4 regions of the Halobacillus sp. BAB-2008 genome follow, and region 2 is predicted to be linked to each of the others. Evidence: riboswitches for the same ligand, from Rfam matches in the RefSeq annotation. Region 2 holds a riboswitch; each other region holds the start of a gene.
What was found. A riboswitch is a leader RNA that binds a small molecule or an ion and turns the genes downstream of it on or off. The one in region 2 is predicted to bind thiamine pyrophosphate.

Region 1 (2,178 bases), on a different contig from region 2:
TATCCCTCTTCCTTCCCTCAAGCTGTCCAGAGATACGATTTCCACTTCCTCCTCACTCTCCACGTATGTGATGAGACCGATAATTTCTCTTTTTTCCCCCACATATGTGAACCCATCTAACTTCCTGCAATCGTAGATCCCGCTTGATACGATCATATATGGACTGTCCCAGTTATCCTTAAAAAAGGAATCCCACTTTCCCTTAGCTGTCTCCTGTTTTTTGTATATATTCATGAAAGTGCTCCGTACTTTCTCATCTACTCCCAATCTCCTTCAGAAACAGCGATTTATTTTTCGGGGATACTTTAATGGACTCCGCTGTTCCATAGTGAATTTCCAGGCGGTCAAAGGAAAGGGCAGGTGCCTGAAGTATATCTTTCACTTCCTCCACTCTCCTGATTTGGTCAAGCGGTACACGCTTCCGGAAAGGACCGTAGACGATTTTCAACTCCTCGTGATCGATGATATATCGTGTCCCAAAATATATCCAGCCGACGAGCGCACTTATAACAACTGCAAAGATCACCTTGGCAATGTAAGAATTCGAAAGGCCGGGAATCATAAATACCCCCCACTCCAGGCCGCCTATCGCATCAATAAGTACCACTCCCATTACCAGAACCAAGAAGACGGATAACCACTTGCTTTTCTTTGACGTGAATCGAAGGGATTGCTGATTGCTCATACCATCTCTCCTTTATGGAAATTTTATACTACTACATTCTACGACCGGACCCCTGCATACGTTTCAAGAAAAACAACCATTTACAAAAATTAAAATATTCGCTAAGATGAAGGCATCCAAGACAACTGCATAACGTGGAACTTGCACTGGGGGAGCTGCATTTGCGGCTGAGAGGTTTATCCGACCCTTAGCACCCGAACTAGATAATACTAGCGTGGGGAAGTGCAGCCTGACTCTCGCGATCAGACTTCTTTTTTGGCTTTTCTTTTCGATTGTTGGACTGCATTCCCATGGAATGCAGTTTTTTTGTGTTTAAAAAAGGAGGAAATTAAATGACTCAAGTATGTGGAAATTCAAAAATTGCCGGCTGCTCTTTTTCTGTCCATCCTATGTGTAATGACTTTCAGGATATGATCATGACAAGCCTTCAACAGACCGACACATCCAAAGTATGGATGAAAACGGATCATGTTACGACGACGGTTCGCGGACGCTTGGAACACGTCTTTGACGTAGCCAAAGCCGTCTTTCACCATACCGCCGTCACAGGGGTTCATGCCGCATTTCAGGGGACGTTTTCCATCGGCTGCCCGGGCGATTCTACTGGTGATGTGTACCTGGATGAAACATCTAACGTGATGAACAGGAATACAGCAGCTGTCAAACAGGCGGTGGCAGCTAAGTTTTCTCTATACCCTTTAGGTGGAGGTAAGTATATGGAAACGATTTACGAAAAGATTGAAAGGATGAGAGAACAAGGCATTTCTGTAACACCTGCCCACTATTCTACCAGGCTGGAGGGGGATATCCACGACATCTTTCACGGTTTGGAAAACGTGTTTAAGGAAACAGAAGCCGGTGGATCCTCCCACACCGTGATGACTGTGAGCATTTCTGCAAACAGCCCATCTAAAAAGGAGGAGGAGGAATGAAGAACTGGAAATTAAAAGAAATCGTCGTCATGTCTGTACTTGCCGTCGTATTCGCTGTTGTTTACTTAGCTTTTCTACCTGTAGGCAAAGTTCTGTCCGGATTAATGGGTCCGATTGGATATGACTTCATATATGGAATATGGTTCATTGTCTCCATTATCGCCGCCTACATACTAAGGAAACCAGGCGCTGCATTCTTATCGGAAACCATTGCCGCCACTGTGGAAATGCTGCTCGGGAATGCGTCCGGACCGATGCTCATTTTGACAGGCGTCATTCAAGGACTTGGGGCAGAGACCGCCTTCGCCATCACCCGTTATAAGAGTTACCAACTCCTTACACTTATGCTCTCCGGTATGATGGCTGCCGTGTTCAGCTTTTTCTGGGAATATTTCCGCCTGGGGTACAGCGCCTTAAGTACGGATTACGTAGCAGCTATGTTCATCATTAGACTTCTAAGTGGAGCTCTCATCTCCGGGCTGGCAGGAAAAGCAATTGCCGATGCCCTTGCCAAAACAGGAGTGCTGTCAGGATTTGCTCTGGGTAAAGAACGTCGTAGGA
Region 2 (2,178 bases):
GTCACCTCATATCCTTGTCCGCTCTTCCTTATGCGGATGACGAAGCACCCATCCTTAACGGTGCTTCCGAATGACCGTGCGCCTCGCTTGAACGCTTCAGCCACTTTTTCCGGTTTTACGTTGCCGTCCTCCCGAATCCATAAAGCCCCGGAGGACTTAACCCACGGATGACGGATTTTCATCTCTCGATCGTCCAGCCAGGAGAGAGAGGGAAAAGATTGCTGCTTCTCCTGCAGTTCTTTCGCCTCCCTCTCATCCAAAGCGATTTGGAGCATACCGTTTGTAGTCAGCTGAATGTCGATTCCGGAACACTGGTACAATTCTGTTTGCAATTCGTTATACATATCTCTGCTCTTGACACAAAATTCATGGTACAGTCCCGGCGTCCGGTTTTCCGTGTGGACCCCCAGCATCCCTGCAGCAGCCCCTGTCGCTCGTCTGCCACCTGTACCTTTATCCAGCACACACACATCGGCCCCTGCCTTACTAAGGTGATAAGAAATAGAATGACCGATGATGCCTCCACCAACGATTACCGTATCCCAATGGTTCTTCATGAAAGAATCGCCTCCCGATAATTTTCTGCTGCCGAAATTGGATCCTCCGCGCCGAAAATACCCGACTGCACAGCCACGCCTGCTGCTCCTGCCTTCCGCAACAGAGATATATGCTGTGGCTGAATCCCTCCGATAGCGAAAACAGGAATAGCCAACCCTCCGGTAAGCTCCATCAACGAGCTTATCCCCCTGGGTGGCGCGTTCCGCTTACTGTCCGACTGAAATATATGACCGAAGAGAACATAGTCCGCGCCTGCCCTCTGTGCTGTTCTGCCTGATTCCAAACTGTGAACGGAAACCCCTCTAACCTTCCCTGTTCCTACCTTAAGATCATCCATACACCTCTCTGGATAATGGACGCTTCGATCCGTACGATCTGCAATTCCACTATGCTTGTGAACCGTCCACTTATCAGAGACATCCATCAAGTCTCTAAATGCAGCTTCATAATCCACCAAAGACTTTGAGTTATCTCGGTAAATGACAGTGTCGACATACGGATCAATGGCTGGAATTATACTCTTCAAGGTGACGGGATCCATCTCGTCTTTTGTAACGGCTAAAAGTTTCATAGCTTTGTTCCCCCCAATAAAAAATGCCACTTTCCAGAAGGAAAGTGGCATACTTGAACATACGTACACGTGAGTGCAGCGTGATTGTTTTGATATAGCCGCCACTTTCCTCCGCTGGTTTGAGCCAGTTCAGGTTCAAAGAGTCCCGAAGTATCACTTCGATCTCAGCCTTTTCTTAAAGGCACCCCTAGTGCATGTGCTTATTGATTTTGTAATGCATGTGTTCATCCTACAATACATTGAAAATTCCGTCTACCATATTTTTGCAAGGTACTCCGTCATCTTTTCCTGAATGCTCTCCGTTCTGCATAGGTAACGCACGTCCGGCAAACGACGACAGCCCTGCCTTCATCATTGTAATACCGCGATGGATCCACTGGTTTACGTCCACATATCACACAACGTTTCCTGCCAAGCCACCGGTTCAAAAAATTTTTCATTATGCTTCGTCCCCCTTATCTTCTCTGTCTTAAAAAACACCCATATCTAGTTATAATATACCAGTATTTTAGTCCCGTAAATAATAGAGAAACAAAACATTTTGAAACACGAAATAATCTTGTTAAGATATGCTATAGGATTTTCCTAAAGAAAGAAGGTAAACGATATGACGAATACATCTTTTTCCGATACAAAAATATCCGTTCTTGACCTTGTCAGTGTAAAAGAAGGCAGGTCTACGAAACAGGCTTTTGAAGATACGATAAGCTTAGCCCAACACGCAGAAAAGCTCGGTTACAACCGATACTGGATGGCAGAACATCATAACATGCCCGCCATCGCAAGTTCTGCTACGGCTCTCGCTGTCAGTCACGTCCTTCACCATACGTCTGAGATCCGCGTTGGTTCCGGGGGTGTGATGCTTCCAAACCATGCACCACTGATTATCGCCGAGCAGTTCGGAACGCTGGAAACACTATTTCCGGGACGAGTCGACCTTGGACTTGGCCGTGCTCCGGGTACGGATCAAATGACGGCAAGAGCAATGCGCAGGCATTTGGAGAGTGATCCAAATGAATTTCCACAGCAGGTAGACGAACTTAGGGGAT
Region 3 (2,178 bases), on a different contig from region 2:
TCGTGAACCGTATTACCTTCTTCATCTTCATACGTGAGATCCCGAAAAAACTCCACGCCCGATAGTTCGTGCACGTCCCCTTCATAGGAGATGCCCTCAGGAAGCTTCTTCCACGATGTATGATAAGCGATCATGAAAACGAGTACGATAAATATAAGAATGACAATCAACCAAAACCGCTTCTTTCTAAAAAGCTTCTTCATTTCCAGCCCTCCTTTTATGTAACCAGTGCAATGGTATATACACTTCTACAGGAAGCATGAAACCCATATGCTATAAAATAGGGTCTCCCTCCCTATAAAAAATAGAAAAGCATCGTGCCGGAGCACGATGCTTTTAGTGGTTAAGGATTCCTAGGAGCGGGATGGGAACCTTGTATTATTCTTGTGTGAGCAGCTTCGGACGCTGCAGAAAAAGAATGATGAGGACGATACTGCTCAATACGAATGCAGGCAGCATATACCCCCCGTTATAGACGAGCGAATACAGCCAGACCGGCTGTCCTTCCGGCGCGAACTCCCCGTAAAAGACGATCCCTGCGAGAAAATGTCCGAAGAAACGCAGGAGACTCCCGACAAAGCAGCCGACAATGATCCAGCCGACGATCGCTTTTTTGTTTTGTTTCCGTACCGCGTTCCATACCGGCTTTGCCGCGACACCTGCAAGTCCGATGACACCGAAAGCTACGAAGTAATCAAGAAACGTCTGAAGAGGTGTCATGATGTAAGCACCGGTTAAGATTTGATAGGCCCCGAGCAGCAGCCCGGTGGCGACTCCGCCTTTGATTCCCCAACGGAAAGCGATGATGAAGACAGGAACCATCGCGAGCGACACAGAACCACCCTGTGCCCACAATTTGAATGAAAGAAATGGAATGATGTCCAAAAGCAGTGCCAAAGCAGAGAATATAGCTACTTCGACAAGAAATAATACACGACGATTTCTCATCGTTATCTACCCCCAATAATTGAAGACAAAAAAAGCAATGCCAAAAAGGGAAGCTTCCTGATGGAGGAGTCCCTTGTTGAGCATTGCACCATCAAAAAAGCCGCCATCCCTGCGCCAGTGCTAACTGACAGGTTCGAAGGGTCTGGACACAGCGTCCACTCTCAGCCGGAGGCTCCCCTTGAAGGCTTTATACCGTTTACTTTTCTTGATTTGTCTTCTATTATAGTCGAAACCACCCGAAATTACAAAGGCCTTTTATTTCCCGGGGAATGCTATTTCGTATTTGTGTACGTCTGGAAAAACTCCAGACTGCGCTCGATGATCAAGTCTTTATCATGGTCGAGCGTTGCGACGTGATAGCTGTCATCCAAATGAATAATTTCTTTATGCTCGGAAAAAACCGTTTCAAAGATCACCTCGGAATTGTTCGGGGGCACGACATGATCCTCCCTTGAAACGAAAACGACGATCGGACAATGAATGCTGCTTAATAGATCCCTGGTCTTCCCCATGAGCATCGACAGCTCTTTAATCGATTTTACCGGTGTCCGATCATAGCCGAGCTCGTCACTTTCCGGATCTTTAATATCCGATCCAATCGCTTCAAGAAAGCGCTCCTCTGTGCTCGAGCTGTTCTCAAGCACCGGGATATCGATTGCTGCATTGATCGGGATGACGCCGGCGACCTTCTTCTTCCCTGCCACATATAAAGCAAGCGTCCCTCCCATCGACAAGCCGACGACGAAGATTTTTTCACAACGCGCTTCCAGCCAGTCAAAGGCTTCCATGACCGATTGAATCCAGTCTTCATGACTCGTGGACTCCATGTCCTCCGGCGTGGTCCCGTGCCCCTTCAGTCTCGGACAGACGACGGTATACCCGGCGCGGCCATATGCTTCAGCCAGCGGCCTCATACTTTGCGTCGTTCCTGTAAATCCATGGGATACCAGGATCCCTACCTCATTACCCTCGAACCGTATCTCTTCTGCCCCACTCATCACTGCGGTCATTTCGTTTCCTCCTGTTCGTTTTCCCTTTTCCTAAAACCGTCGTCAGCACTGCTTTCTCCAATATTCTCCAAGGCATGACCCGTTTCAGAAATACGTTGAACTTCACTTTCGCTCCGATTGGAAAGCGCAGCTTCCGTATTCTGTCCTGCTCGATCAACTCGGTCATCAATGCAGCTACATCCGACGGATTTTCGCGGCTGTCTCCATTCAACGCATTCCA
Region 4 (2,178 bases), on a different contig from region 2:
GATTCAGTCAAGGATATCAGCAGTCTTTATTCGGTTATCCAAGCGTCGCTTGTTCCACTTGCCAAATGAGCAAAAGCCGGGGGAATCCCCGGCTTTTTATTCATCTTCTACAAGCACTTCCTTCTCCGGTCCTTCGTTTTCCTTAAGAACAATCTGCCACTGGTCATCGTCTTCATCAAATAGAATTTCCGCCACGGCAACAATTTTGTCATCTTCTACATCGGTTAGAGCGGAAGCCAAGGCTTCGGAGGTCGTCAATCGGGCCCCTTCTACTTCACTCATCTCCACTTCGGAAACCTTATCGGCAGGTGCTTGTTCTGGAAAACTTTCTTTAATGGGGCCGTCTGTCCAAACATCTACATACTTACCTGTCCATTCGTTGTCCGGAGCTTCAGACACCCACATCGCCCGCCCTTTGTCTTCTGACTCTGTAGTTGGAGTGACGACAAGGATACTGGATCCTTCCTGTTCCATCACATAACCGCTGATTTCTGCTTGCTCCGGAGGCGCCTCTGCTTCCGTTTCCTCATAATCCGAGCCGGCTGGTGCAGAACTGCACCCCGCCAAAAGAATCAAACAAGCGGCCCCCATCATTGTCCAGATGTTTCTCATTGTCATTCTCCTCTCTAATACAGATATTATTCAGAATATTGCACATGACAGAAGATACGAACTTTGTTATCATAAGATTCAACCAAGCAAATAGTACGATTCAACTACTAGGGGGGCCTTGTTACAGGCTGAGAGGAAAGCGTAAAGCTTTTCGACTCTTATGAACCTGATCTGGTTAATACCAGCGGAGGGAAGTAGTCAGACGAACGAATAGTTATTCATCGACTGTCTATGATCCGAGTCAGGTCCTCTCCAGGACCTGGCTTTTTTATTTTCCTATGGAAGGGGGGAATGTATTGAACCGTACACGTTTATTGACTATTATGGCACTGTTTGTTGCCATTGGAACATTCGGAGCACAGCTGCTCTGGTTTCCGGCAGGCATCGCGAAGGCATATCCTGTCCAACATGCGGTAAATGTCATGGCTGCTGTGATGCTTGGACCGCTGCCTGCTGCTGCCATTGCTTTCTGCATCGGCCTGCTGCGATTTCTTTTAGGGCTAGGAACACTGTTGGCTTTTCCTGGTGGAATGGTCGGAGCATTATTTGCTGGTTTGTTTTATCGGATATACAAACGGAAAGGGGCAGCTGTAGTCGGCGAGGTGATTGGAACTGGAATCATTGGAGCATTACTCGCCGTTCCACTGGCTGGATTCGTCATGGGCAGTGCGGCCGGAGCGTTTGCCTTTGTTCCTTCTTTCTTCATCAGCAGTCTGTCAGGAGCTGCCATCGGCTGGTTTGTGCTGTCACGTATCAAAGCAGAACAACTTCTATTACAACCATAATACACGGAAACTGCTAGGGGCGCGAATTATCGCTGAGATAAGGATTATCCTTTGTCCCTCAACACCTGATCTGGTTCGTACCAGCGTAGGGAAGTAGTCTGGACCTCTGCAATCCTCTAGTAGCTTCCGAATAACCCAGGGAGGCACCACTATGTCATTCTCCACTCAATTAAGAAAAGAAAATCAGGACGTGTTTGAAGCTATTTTTCACCATCCATTTGTTGAAGGTCTCGGAAAAGGAGAACTTCCGAAAGAAGCTGTCGCTCATTATGTGAAAGCGGACTTTGAATATTTGAATGCATTTATGCATGTGTACGGCATTGCTGTTTCCAAATCACCAAAAAGAGAAGATATTGAGCTCTTCAATGACCAGATCAACTTTGTGCTCCACAGTGAAGTGCATCCCCATAACAACCTGTGCCGATATATCGGTAAAGAATATGAGGAACTGCAGGGTTACCCGCTGCCACCGACAGCGGACCACTATATTAAACATATGCTCTACCATGCGCATATGGGCAGTATTGGAGAAATTATTGCCGCCTTACTTCCATGCCCCTGGACATATCTCGAAATCGGTAAAGAACTAACGAAAGCCTATCAACCGGACGAAAATCATCCGTTCTTTGATTGGATCGATTTCTATGCAGAGGAAGAAATAGGCGGATTGACAGGACAGCTTTGTGAGAAGCTTGATGCCTATGCAGAGCAAGCTTCAGACGAGGAGAAGAATAAGATGCGTGAAGCTTTCCGAAAGAGCTGCCAGCTGGAATTATCCTTC

Region 1: another riboswitch for thiamine pyrophosphate. It lies ahead of D479_RS17690 (YkoF family thiamine/hydroxymethylpyrimidine-binding protein); the one in region 2 lies ahead of D479_RS20010 (thiamine phosphate synthase).
Region 3: another riboswitch for thiamine pyrophosphate. It lies ahead of thiT (energy-coupled thiamine transporter ThiT); the one in region 2 lies ahead of D479_RS20010 (thiamine phosphate synthase).
Region 4: another riboswitch for thiamine pyrophosphate. It lies ahead of thiW (energy coupling factor transporter S component ThiW); the one in region 2 lies ahead of D479_RS20010 (thiamine phosphate synthase).

The regions. Positions count from the first base shown of each region.
Region 1 covers NZ_ANPF01000087.1:36,991-39,168, reverse strand. Annotated here, with positions in the region: gene D479_RS17700 (GNAT family N-acetyltransferase) at 1-234, opposite strand, end outside; gene D479_RS20020 (PH domain-containing protein) at 254-685, opposite strand; TPP riboswitch at 824-923, shown strand; gene D479_RS17690 (YkoF family thiamine/hydroxymethylpyrimidine-binding protein) at 1,018-1,617, shown strand; gene D479_RS17685 (ECF transporter S component) at 1,614-2,178, shown strand, end outside.
Region 2 covers NZ_ANPF01000080.1:48,628-50,805, reverse strand. Annotated here, with positions in the region: gene thiO (glycine oxidase ThiO) at 1-557, opposite strand, end outside; gene D479_RS20010 (thiamine phosphate synthase) at 554-1,129, opposite strand; TPP riboswitch at 1,219-1,328, opposite strand; gene D479_RS20830 (hypothetical protein) at 1,408-1,569, opposite strand; gene D479_RS16740 (LLM class flavin-dependent oxidoreductase) at 1,737-2,178, shown strand, end outside.
Region 3 covers NZ_ANPF01000051.1:59,497-61,674, reverse strand. Annotated here, with positions in the region: gene D479_RS12140 (phospholipase D family protein) at 1-203, opposite strand, end outside; gene thiT (energy-coupled thiamine transporter ThiT) at 379-948, opposite strand; TPP riboswitch at 1,038-1,137, opposite strand; gene D479_RS12130 (alpha/beta fold hydrolase) at 1,221-1,958, opposite strand; gene D479_RS12125 (SDR family oxidoreductase) at 1,912-2,178, opposite strand, start outside.
Region 4 covers NZ_ANPF01000045.1:2,220-4,397, forward strand. Annotated here, with positions in the region: gene D479_RS10645 (Fic family protein) at 1-69, shown strand, start outside; gene D479_RS10650 (DUF3221 domain-containing protein) at 97-612, opposite strand; TPP riboswitch at 712-822, shown strand; gene thiW (energy coupling factor transporter S component ThiW) at 909-1,397, shown strand; TPP riboswitch at 1,403-1,506, shown strand; gene tenA (thiaminase II) at 1,549-2,178, shown strand, end outside.